3 regions of the Paenibacillus sp. Z3-2 genome follow, and region 2 is predicted to be linked to each of the others. Evidence: riboswitches for the same ligand, from Rfam matches in the RefSeq annotation. Region 2 holds a riboswitch; each other region holds the start of a gene.
The links. Region 2 has a riboswitch for cobalamin ahead of nikB (nickel ABC transporter permease). Riboswitches for the same ligand answer to the same signal wherever they lie in the genome.
Positions count from the first base shown of each region.

Region 1: linked by a shared signal. The riboswitch ahead of cobJ (precorrin-3B C(17)-methyltransferase) and the one ahead of nikB (nickel ABC transporter permease) in region 2 are both predicted to bind cobalamin.
Region 3: linked by a shared signal. The riboswitch ahead of M1D71_RS06755 (ABC transporter substrate-binding protein) and the one ahead of nikB (nickel ABC transporter permease) in region 2 are both predicted to bind cobalamin.

Region 1 is NZ_CP096397.1:6,116,782-6,120,980, forward strand. Features, by position in the region: gene M1D71_RS27265 (sirohydrochlorin chelatase) at 1-628, opposite strand, end outside; gene cobJ (precorrin-3B C(17)-methyltransferase) at 836-2,767, opposite strand; cobalamin riboswitch at 3,120-3,309, opposite strand; gene M1D71_RS27275 (uroporphyrinogen-III synthase) at 3,520-4,199, opposite strand, start outside.
Region 2 is NZ_CP096397.1:260,915-265,113, reverse strand. Features, by position in the region: gene M1D71_RS01235 (ABC transporter substrate-binding protein) at 1-781, opposite strand, end outside; gene nikC (nickel transporter permease) at 796-1,629, opposite strand; gene nikB (nickel ABC transporter permease) at 1,630-2,568, opposite strand; cobalamin riboswitch at 2,762-2,953, opposite strand; gene M1D71_RS01220 (AraC family transcriptional regulator) at 3,031-3,858, opposite strand; gene melA (alpha-galactosidase) at 4,061-4,199, shown strand, end outside.
Region 3 is NZ_CP096397.1:1,556,730-1,560,928, reverse strand. Features, by position in the region: gene M1D71_RS06760 (FecCD family ABC transporter permease) at 1-833, opposite strand, end outside; gene M1D71_RS06755 (ABC transporter substrate-binding protein) at 830-1,828, opposite strand; cobalamin riboswitch at 2,273-2,419, opposite strand; gene M1D71_RS06750 (histidine phosphatase family protein) at 2,559-3,218, opposite strand; gene cbiB (adenosylcobinamide-phosphate synthase CbiB) at 3,209-4,189, opposite strand.

The sequences.
Region 1 (4,199 bases), 780 kb from region 2:
GCATGATAATGATTTTCTTCGCACCCAGCAGCAGACAGCGCTCTAATCCATCCGGGAATGAGGGCTGAGTCACGCCAATAAAGCTGCTTTCCGTCCACTTGTAAGGCAGTTTCTCCCATAACATCCGGGTCATTTTGAAAAAGTCACTGTTGGCATCCGGGTCACTGCTCCCCCGTCCTAGCACCAATACTGCGGTCTCCTCATCCGTCACCGGAACAGGTGGAGCTACTACTGGTGTTCCGCCTTGGGATGCCACAAGTACAGGTTGGGCTTCTTGCAGACGGGTCTGCATGATTTGGACAACTTTCTCATGAACACCGATAGGACGACCATATACGAATTCCACCTGCGGATAACGTGCCTTGGCACGATCAATGGCGTTGGGAATATCAATCTTGGCATGACCGGCAGCAAACAAAATGATCGGCACCAACACGACACGTGTTGCCCCTCGATCCACACAAGCGGTAACACCTTCAGCAATACTTGGTCTCGTTAACTCCAGAAAACAAGTCTCCACCAACGTATTCTCCGGTGCCTTCGCTGCTACCTCACTTGCAAACTCCTTCAGTTCCCGGTTCCCCTCGGGATCACGACTCCCGTGTCCCACCAACAATATTGCATCCATCTTCTGTTATTCCTCCCCCGCCTGACCCACAGATCAGGCTTTGCATATTCATTCTTCTGGCATTCCATTCGATACATTACTCGAAACATCAATCCATCTATATCAGCTGAAATCCAGCGAAGATTGCACAATATTGCATAAGTCCTGACAAGGTAAACCATCACGTTTCCACGCAGGGACCGAATCAGTCAAGGACTTAATCAAGTCTTAGTCACCACATATCGGGTTTACTTCCACAGTGACCGGTGCATCCACATGGCGGAAGCCCTGAATCACGCCGACCCGCTTGAAGAATTTGTGGAAACGCTCGTTCGGATGGCCTTTTTCCTTGTAATCCGCCACAATGCGTTCCACAATCCCACCAATCTGGTCACCCGGAATTCCCTCCGCTACGGGCTGGGCAGGGTGAGCATTGCGACCGAACTTCTTGCCGCCGAGGAACAGGTCATATGCACCTTTGCGATACACGATGCCGATATCCTCCAGCACTGCCCCATAACATGCCATGCCGCAGCCATTCAGTGCCACACTCGTTTCTTTGGGTGCACCCAGTCCGCCGATCACCGCCTGCAGATGGTTAGCCATCGGAACAGCATCATCCTTCTCCATATTGCAGAAGTCACAGGCCTTCACCTTGATGACATCTCCAATCGGGACAACGATAAAATTCGCTGCACGCAGCTCTTCTACCAGCGAGTCCGGTTCAAAGGTCGGCACTCTCAAAATGATCTGGTGCTCCGGCGTATACTCCAGTTCGCCGTCTTCACTTGCACACTGCGCCAGCAACGCCATCTGGGCGGCGGTGAATTTTTTGTTGCCCACGCCGGGCGAGACGCCGACTTCGAACAGCGGCGCCTTGCGCCCAGGCTCAGGCACGGTGCGTACCGCTGTTGCGGTCGCAGCCTGTGGCGCACTTGCCGTCTGGCTTGGCGCTGCTGCCTCCAGCCAGCGGCTCGCCGATTCGCTCGCGAGCGCTCCGCCTGCCGCGAGCCGCGTCAGCGCCTCAGCGGCGAGCGCAGCTGCGCCGGTGCGTGGCGCTTCTGCGACCTTGCGCGGAGCGGCCTCTGCCGCCGCGAAAGCAGGTCGCTCGCCGGCAAGCACAGCGGTGCCAGCGCTGCCGGCTGGGCTTGCCGCAGGCATAGCGGCAGCCGCCCCGGCGCCAGCGGGCGGCTGCCCTTGCGGGGCCATGCCCGCTCCGGTGCTTGCGCCGCGCAGGGCTGGCTCCGCCTGTGGCTGCGCGGCCAATGCATCGCTGGCCGTGCTCTCGCCCGCTGCATCGCCGGAGGCGGCAGCGCGGGCTTCCCTTGCGCCGAGCGACCATGGCTCGGCTTCCGTGCGCAGTCGCTCATGGGGTCTGAGCGACTGTTCCGTGGTATTCAGCGTATATTTCCGCTGATACCCGCGCGGGGTGACCATGAGTCCTTCGTACATCATGGTCGAGGAGTTGCCGATAATCACGGTCGTCAGCATGCCGATATCATGATTCAGCATATCCTCCAGTGTGGTCATGACAACGTCCTGACGCTCACGATATGCACTCTTCACCAGACCTACCGGGGTCTGTGGGTCACGATAACGCAGAATCATTTCCTGTGTCTCCACGATCTGGCGTGTACGCCGCCCACTGCGTGGATTGTAGAGGGCAATGACAAAATCAGCTGACGCTGCAGCTTCGACCCTGCGAATAATGGTCTCCCACGGCGTAAGGTGATCACTGAGGCTGATCGTACATGCATCATGCATGACGGGGGCTCCCAATAGAGAAGCACATGACTGAATGGCCGACACGCCCGGAATGACTTCAACCGCAACACCCGTATCCGGCTTCCAGCCTTGCTCCATCAGAACCTCGTATACCAGACCTGCCATACCATATACGCCCGCGTCACCACTGGAGATTACCGCGACAATCTTGCCCATCTCCGCCTGTCGGACCGCTTCTTGCGCACGGCTTACTTCCTCTGTCATCCCCGTACGTACAATCGCTTGCCCGTTCAACAGAGGTCGGATGAGATCCACGTAAGTGTTATATCCGATAATGACCTCGCTCTCCTGAAGCGCTTCGAGTGCCCGCTTCGTGATATGTTCCATCGCTCCAGGACCGAACCCGATAATTAGCAGCTTGCCTTGACCTTGCATTGCTTCTCCTCCTTCATCACACTTGTCGTACGGATTAAACAGTGAAGAAGGACGGCTATGCCGACCTTCTCCCCAACGGTTAAGCGTGTTCAATTCCTAGCTCTGTTAACTTATTCCTCTGCCACTATTTTTCCAACACAAAACTGGAGATCGTAGGGATATCACTTTCATGTAAAAACAAAAAAATCCCATCCTTATAACGGATGGGATACGCATGTACGTACACTCAAGAACACAGTCCCAGACTCCCAGAGGGTAATCCTGTGACTATGTGGCCCAAGGGGGCCAGCCGGGCGAACCGCTTGTTCGCCCAATTCCTGATTCTTCGTACACCATTCCTTTCCGCGAAGGGTTCGGTGACACATGCAAGGTAGGTCTCCTGGCTCTGGATCATCAGCTTCCTTTTCTGTCTTCCCCGGCTATGCGAGTGACTTGGATCAAAAAGGGCTTCACCATTACAGTGGCGGGACCGCTCGGGACTTTCACCCGATTCCCTGTTACCTCTTGCTTTACGCAAGAGCACCTTGCTTGTTTTCATTCAATATTGTCTTCATAATAACACCGCTCAGGAAATAATGTCCATGCTTATGATACTTGTCTCTTCTTCTATTTTCAGACAAAACAGAAAAAAGTCCTGATCCAAAAATAAGATCAGAACCCGGAATAACATATGCATATACAACTCGGTTAGAATCATCAAATTGCCTAAGGATTGAATTCGTTTAGACTCATTGCTCGACTGTTTTTTGCTGCTACTTGCGGATCTTGTCCGCATGTCCCGCTGCGAAGTAACGCCCGAGTTCAACGATGAGCGCGCCCATCTTCTCTTCCTCCGGAATCACCAGCGCCTCAATGCCTTCTTCTCGCATCGAATTCGCTGTCACTTTACCTACAGACGCAGGGATTACACCTTGTCTGAAAGCTTCCAGCATCGGTTCGAGCTTATTCTGCGATGCCGCATATTGCGTCAGAAATCTAACCTGTGGTCCACTTGTGAAAGCAACAGCATCTATCTCGTACTGTACAATCTCATTCAAAAGCTGTTCCAGTTCAGCCTCTTCCGGTGGTACATGGCGGTAAGGAAGCACTTGGCGCACGATTGCTCCTTGTTCCTCTAACCATGCAACGAGTTTGGGAGCTGTCTCCCCATGAAGCTGCAACATCACCTTTTTCCCTGCGAGATCATGTGGGGCGAATTCACGAATGAGCCCGTCCGTGCTGCCATCGTCATCCCGTACTACCGGCGTTAACTTGCGCTTTCTCAGTGCATTCACCGTCTTGTATCCTCTGGCCGCAATTGAGGATTCCGACAGCGTATCCAGTAGTTTTCCCGCGACTTCCATATCCTCAGCCATTTCAAACAACGCGTCCAGACCCATGCCGGTGGTCAATACCGCCCAGTCTGGCGGGTCCGAGATCCAGGATACCAGAC
Region 2 (4,199 bases):
GCCCCACGTTACTTGCTACATTAATCTCTCCGGACTGCAGGGCAAGGGCACGGGTGCTGTCATCCTTGATATATTTCAACGTCAATGTGTCGACATCTGCCGCACCGCCCCAATACCCGTCATACTTTTTCACCTGTATCTCCTGATCCGGCGTATAACCCGTCACCATAAATGGCCCGGTAGCAATAGGCTCGCTCTTGAATTTGGATGTATCTGCACTGGTATCCACGATGATAAACAGTGGCTCAGCAATATTACCAAGCAGGGACGCATAAGGTTCTGTCGTCTTGATCGTCAGATCTTGTCCTTCTGCAGTCATCGAGGCCACTGGCACAGTCACTTGTCCTCTTTCGTTTAGCTCAATGGAGCGCTCAATCGATTTTTTTACTGCGTCTGCGGTTACCTTATTTCCGTTATGGAAAGTTACACCCTCCCGAATATGAAAATGCCAAGTTGTGTCATCAACACGTTCCCACGTGTCTGCAATTTTAGGAACCAGCTTCATATTCTCATCAAACTGAATCAGTGTCTCACCAATCGCTGCACGCGTGAGCGTCCAGCCGTTCCATTCCTCTGCCGGGTCCAGATTGCTTCCAAGCCAGAACAGGGCCACATTCAGATGAGTTGGTGCGCTTGTCGTACCATTGTCCGTAACCGCTGACTTCTCCGTTGCATCAGACGAGGTCGATGGATTATTGGTGGTGCCACAAGCTGCAAGCAAGAACACAACGAACATGGATACGATGGTGAGCAGGATCGATTTTGGAAAATTCCTCTTCATTCTGGTTCCTCCAGTTAAGTTGTATTTTTCTTGGGATCAAGCACGTCTCGCAGGCTGTCTCCCAGTAAATTAAAAATAATAACAGTGCTAAATATCGCCAGGCCCGGATATATCAACAGCCAAGGCGCAGTCTGCAGGTATCTTCTGCCTTCATTCAACATGGCCCCCCACTCGGGGTTCGGTGGCTGCGCACCGAGTCCGAGAAAAGATAACCCCGAGATGGACAGCATCATGCCACCCACATCCATCATCGCCATGACGATGAGTGGTGACATCATATTGGGCAGGATCGTCCTGCCAATGATCTGTATCTTACGTGCTCCGCTGAAAGCAGCGGCAGCGACATATTCCTTTTGCTGAAGGGAAATGACCAGGCTTCTGGCCATCCGTGCATACTTCGCCCACCAGACAACCGACAATGCCAGCACCGTATTGAATAATCCCGGCCCAAGCATCCCCACCACGGCGATCGCAAAAATCAGGCCCGGAAATGCCATTAGTGTGTCGGACAACCGCATGAGAATCGTATCCGTCACACCCCGGGCGAAACCGGCGATGACCCCAATCGCTACGCCTAACACGAATACAATGCCAATCATCATAAAGGTAAGCAGCAGTGAGGTTCGCGCTCCGTATAGCAGACGGGACAATACACAGCGACCTAGCTGATCGGTTCCAAGCGGATATTCGGCGCTGGATGGCTGCAACACTTTGGCAAAATTCGTTGCAAGTGGATCGTGTGGTGCGAGCAGCGGCGCAACCATGGCGAGAATAATCCAGAAGACGGTTAGAGATAACAGGAATGTGAACCAGCGATTCTGCAGTAATACAAGTCTGAAGGCTCTCATCTATACATCCACATCCAGTCGGATTCGGGGATCACGAAGATGTGTCCATACATCAACCAGCAGATTCAGTGTGACATATATGATCGCCATCCAGATGACATACCCCTGAATCAGCGGATAATCCCGTGTGAAAATGGCGTCTACTGCCATCTGACCAACGCCAGGCCATACAAATAAACTTTCGACAATCGCTGCACCACCTAACAAAGCTCCCGTCGTCATACCCATAAGGGTAACGATCGGCAGCAGGGCATTGGGGAGAATATGACGCAAAATAATGATCGACTCCTTCACACCTCTGGATCTTGCTCCGATCACATAGTTCTGGCTTGTCTCCTCAAGCAGGACCGTACGAATCTGTCTGCTGTACTGGGCAACAAGTGGAATCGCGAGTGTACATGCAGGCAGAATCAGACTATTCCATCCGGATTTGCCCATCACCGGCAGCAGCTTCAGCTGTACGCCGAAGACCAACATGAGCAACATACCCAACCAGAAGCTGGGCATCGATAATCCGGCAAAAGAGAATAAACGAATAACAAAATCCAGCCATTTATTACGATAGACAGCCGACAACATCCCCAATGGAAAGGAAACCAGAATAACCAGAATCATAGCGCTTCCTGTTAGCCAAAGCGTTGCCGGGAGCCGTGCCATCAGCACGTCCAGTACTGGACGTTTGTATTTATATGACGTACCAAAATCTCCGGTCACTACCTGTCCCAGCCATGTCCCGTATCGATAGAGAAAAGGCTCGTCCAATCCAAGCTCTGACCTCACCTGTCTGACCAGTTCATCGGATGACGTTACCCCTGTAGACATGAGCATAAGTCTGGCTGGATCCCCAGGAGACAGATAGGTTAGCAGGAATGTCAGAAACGTGATGCCGAACAATACGACAACCAGTTGTAATAAACGCTTAACGATATATCTGCTCAAGTGCTCAAACGTCCTTCCCCAAAACTTTATGTATGTGCCATGATGTTCTCCGTCCACAGCTCCGCTGAAAACATATAAATTCTATCAAAAAAGGCGTCCCTCTCCGTGTTACTGGATGAGGACGCCTTAAATAAACAGATTTTCAGAAAAAATCATGCTCTCTAAACACCTTCCTATCTCCCGTAGGGTACTACTGTGTTTGTTAAACCTGGCAGGTCTCCTGGCTCCAGAATCATGGTCATTGCAGCTCCTTCCCGGTCTAAACCAGTGGATTATCGCTACCTGACTCCTCTGTTACAGTGGCGGGACCGCGCCGGTATTACACCGGACTTCCCTATTAAGCTTTCACCCTGACGGGCGAAGCACCAAGTTCCACATATTCAATTGCACTTCTGTATCAGTATAGCGGGACGACGATTAATGATCAAAACTTTATTTTCAAATTTAAAACACTGGATACGTCTAACCACGAATTCTCGAACCCTTCGGAGACACCCCCGTCACACGCTTAAACATCTTTGAAAATAATAATGGGTCCGTATAACCCACCGAATGAGCTACTTCACTAACGGAAAGTCCGGGGTTCTGAAGAAGATCAGCAGCACGATTCATACGGTACTCCAGAAAAAATGACTGTAGCGACTTGCCGTATCGTTCCTTGAACAATCCCGACAGATATGTGCGGTCCAGCCCCACGGCGTGGGCAATATCCAGAATGGAGGTCCGCTGGCTGTACCTGTTCTCCATAAACTGAACTGCCTGCCTGATGTACTCTTCTTTGTTCGAAAGAAGCTGTCCCTCCTCTTCCTCTACCGATGACGATGAGATCAACTCCGCTATCAGGCGGTACAACAGACTCTGGTTCATCACATCCCCTCCCAAATACGCGGAGGCCTGAACCATCTCTGAGTACAGGTGCTCCATTGTATTCGTATCACGGGCATCATACACTGGATGCTCTGGACTTAATCGGGCACGTTGCATGAATGCCTTGGCTTGCACACCTTTAAATCCAAACCACGAATACGTCCAGGGATCCTTCGGATCTGCCTCATAATGAATAAGCATGTCCGGGAGTATGACGAAGCCCTGTCCCTGAGTCAACTTGTATTCTTGGCCCCCCATATACACAATCCCCCGTCCTTCATGGATGTAGTGCACAATGTAAGAATCACGTACACCCGGTCCCCAATAATGCCCAGGATCACATGCCTCCCACCCGAAAAACAACAAAACCAGCTCCATCTGTGTCCAGCCCGTGGGAACCACATTCATCTCAATGCGACTCATTTTCTGCCCTCCATTCTGACTTCATTCCACTTGTCTCTCCATTCAATCTAATTACATTATAACAGCTAAACTGATCAAATATTAGTTGAAAGCGGAAACAAAAATGGGATTATGACATGTTTGAAAGGGGTTGAGCCATAGTTATATGCGCCGAATCGGCCTATAGTTGGGGTACAACATTTTTCAGGGAGGCTAAACTTAAATGAATAAAATTACGTTCCTCGGTGCAGGCAGCACCGTCTTTGTTAAAAATGTATTGGGTGATGTCATGATGACCGAAGCACTGCAAGATTTTGAGCTGGCATTGTTCGATATTGATGCTGAACGCTTGAGCGACTCAG
Region 3 (4,199 bases), 1.3 Mb from region 2:
ATATGCGGGATTACCAGTCCTACGAAGCCAATAACGCCGGATACGGAGACCGCTCCTGCGGTAAGCAGTGTTCCCACAGCAAGCACCGACAGCTTCAGCCGATCGACGCCAACCCCGATATGCGCAGCTTGACGTTCTCCGAGCGCCAGAACATTCAAGGAACGTGCCCGACTCCAGAGAAAGATCAGCCCGAGCAGAAAATACGGGAAAAGGATGGCCGTATACGACCACCCACGCAGAGCCAGACTTCCCATCGTCCAGTATATAATTTCATTAATGGTCTGTTTCGACATCGTCGACAGGAAGGAAACCACCGCTCCCAAGAAACTTTGCATCACTACACCAGCCAGAATCAGGCTATGCGTTGGTATTTTCCGTCCTTCACGAGCCAGTGACATGACAAACCATAATGTCAATACACCCGTCAAAAACGCCACCAGTGGCAACGTCCAGATTCCAATCAGTGCATACTGCAATCCGAAGAAAATCAGAAAGGCTGCACCCACCGAAGCACCGGATGATACGCCCAGGGTGAACGGGTCTGCCAGCGGGTTCCGAAGAACCCCCTGAAATCCCGCACCGGCAATCGCCAGCGATGCGCCCACGAGCACGGCAAGCAGTACACGTGGAAATCTGACTTTCCATATAATCTGTTCGGCTGCTGCACTCCAGTCGGGCGTGATCCAGTCTCCCACCCATGGCAAGTGATGAAGCAGGATACCCGCAATGTCACGAATAGGCAAGGAAACCGAACCGATGCCCGTGCAGATGAGCACGGTTAACACGAGCAGCGTGATCCCTGCCGATGCGTACACGGCCAGTTTTTTACTCATTGGAACAGGTCAGGATAGATCGCTTTGGCTACTTCTTTCAGACCTTCGGTTACTCGTGGTCCCGGACGGCTGAGCAGGTTCGCATCGAGGCCAATGACTGCATCGTTCTTCACAGCCGTAATTTGATCCCAGCCACTGCGAGCTTTAATGATTTGATCCAGTGTTTTGGAGTTATCATCAATGACATCATTCGCATACAGAATCACATCCGGGTTGGAGGCAATCACATTTTCTTCGTTGATCTGGTACCAGCCTTCTTTGTCCGAAGCAATATTGGTTCCTCCGGCTACCGTGATCAGTTCATCCATGAACTCACCTTTACCTACCGACCAACCTGGGGAGAACTCAACATATACATTTTCCTTCTCTTCCGGCTTAACTGCACTCACCGCTTCAGTTACATCAGTCACATCCTGTTTCATCTGTGTGATGATCTCTTGAGCTTTTTCTTGATGATCGGTGATTTTACCGAATGTTTCGATATTGTTCATTACATCATCGATCGATTTTGGATCGGTTTTGAAAATGGTAATGCCCAGATCACGCAGCTTCTTCACTGCATCTTCGCTCATCGAGATACCCGTGAATACGATATCGGCTTCTGCGGCAATGATGGATTCTTCATTCGGCTTGGATATACCACCCATTTTCGCTTTGGTTGTTGCGGCTTCCGGATAATCATCGTAGTCGGATACCCCTACGATCTGCTCGTCCAATCCGAGTGCAAACAGGGACTCTGTTTCAGCTGGTGACACGGAAACAATTTTGGCTGGTGCCTGTTCAAATGTAAACGACTCACCCGTTGCATCGGTTACCGTGAGTGGATATTGTGTTTTGAGATCCGTTTGCGCTTGGCCTTGGGACTGCTCCTGTGCCGGTTGCTGTGAAGTACCTGTGCCCTCTTTTGTTGTTGCATTGCCACATCCGGCCAAAGCCAGTGCCAGTGCCGCTGCACTCAGCAGTGACGCTACGCTTTTCCAATTCTTGAAATTCATTCTGTTATTCTCCCCTTCTCTATTTGTGCTATTTTCTTGCATCATCCTTGAACTCTTACTACCCTTGCCTTGGTGTTCCTGTATAAGGTTTGAACTGCAATATTTACACGCTAACGGAGAGTGCAGAACCGATCTGAAGAAACGAAGTGTTCGCCTAAAGCTTTCTGAAAGAAAGCCACATCGGAAGCATAAGCTATCACCGGATTTTCCGTTTCAAAAAGGGAATCAAAAAATCTGGGGATAACAGCGATCGGAAGATGGTACTGCAATCGGAGTGACCTCGTGTAAAAGTTCGGTTCATCTTACATGAACAATAAAAAATCCCCAATCCTTACGTCTAGGATTAGGGATGACGTCTCGCATATGGCGATCTGTACATGTCCAACGTATTGTTGTGCATGCACATAGAACTGCCCGAAACGCTGTCCTTTCCTCGAAGGAACACCGGTTTGAACGTCCAGGGCAGGTAACCTGACTTACAGGAATTGTTCCTGATTTACAGTGGCGGGACCGTGCCGGACTTGCACCGGCTTCCCTATTTCACCCGTATGCCATCCATGACTATATTGAGCCATGAACCATTACTGCACGCACGCGGGACCCTTGGTCGCTGATATGGATTAACCATTCAAGTGAGCAATCTGCATTCATGTGCAGGCATTATTGCCTGTCACACGAAACTACAGTGCTGTCACACTTCTGTTGTGATTATAGGTTATATTGCACATCCTTACAACCCGATTCCCGGAAAAGCCACCCTCGTGCCAACCCACTGATCTCCATGTTGTTCCAGCCGTACCTGTATCGCTTGCCCCGGAATCACCTGCGTATCCCAGAATCCCAGATCGGCAATGAGACGAGATAATGCATACCGGATTACACCGCCGTGCGTAACAACAATAATCGTTGGCACGCCAGCCTCACGAGATTGCATCGACGAACAATCCCCCCATAAGCATTCTTGCAGAAATGAATCGATCCGCACAGTAAATGCCTGCCATGACTCCCCTTCTGGCGGGGTGACGTCCTGTGGAGCATCGATCCAATCCCGGTACTGTGGGTTGTTCTTGAGTTGATCGTACGTCAAGCCTTCCCATTGACCAAAATCAACCTCTCGCAGGCGCGGGTCCAGCTTGACCTGCTCCAATGGATAAGGCCTGATCTGTGCAAGCGTCTGCTGACAACGGAGCAGATCACTGCAATATACCGTATCCCACGAGACGTTGCTTAATTGCTCGCGTAGCGAAGCCAGTTCTCTTTCTGCATCCGGGAGCAAAGCGATATCGGTATGCCCCAGATATTTTTTTTCCACATTCCACGCGGTAGTACCATGACGTATAAACAGAATATTTCGCTGCTGTGATCCATTCAGCCCTACAGTTACTTCCATAGCAACGTACCTCCAGCAAGCCATATTCCCAGCGTCACCAGTGTACACAGGATTACAAAAGAACCCGCCGACCAGAACATGAGACGTGTCGTTCGCACGATATCCTCTGCTGCCATAGGACGTGTCGCCTCACCCATATAGGCACGAAAAGAAGCTATTCCGTGATACACGTTATGTCCCCCGAGTCTGATCCCCAGTGCTCCGGCCACCGCCGATTCGGGAAAACCACTGTTCGGACTTGGATGCAATCTGGCATCCCGGGTCACCATACGTGCTGCGCCTTTGGCATCCAGTTTCATGACCCATGCACCCACGATCAGAAGGATGGCGGTGAGCCGTGCGGGAATCCAGTTTGCCCAATCATCCAGACGGGCGGAAGCCCAGCCGAGATACAGATACTTCTCATTTTTATAACCAACCATGGAATCCAATGTATTCACGGCACGATAGGCCATCGCAAGTGGCGCGCCACCAATTAACGCATAGAACAAAGGGGACACGATGGCGTCCACAATATTCTCGGCTACCGTCTCCACCGTTCCTCGCACAACCTCCGGTTCATCCAAATGAGCTGTATCACGTCCAACAATCATGCCAAGTGAACGTCTTGCAGCAGGCCAATCCTTCTGAATTAGATGGCGATATACCTCCATGCCTGCATCCTTCAAGCCCTTGGAAGCAATCGTCGTCGCAATAAGCACGATTTCAGCTACTACCGCTACGACAGGATGAATGAGACCCAGCACATATACGAATGCCCAAGTGATTACAAACGCCCCACCCGCAATCAGCAGCGGAAATAATAGACCGGCCCTCTTCAGCCCGGAATCCGTGCTCACACGGGAACGAATACTACGCTCCAGCGCAGAGATCGCTTTCCCCATGCCTATAACAGGATGAGGAATCCAGCGTGGATCACCGATGCATCGATCAAGTATGTATGCCCCTATCATAATCCAGGCACCCGCCATTCCCGTCCAG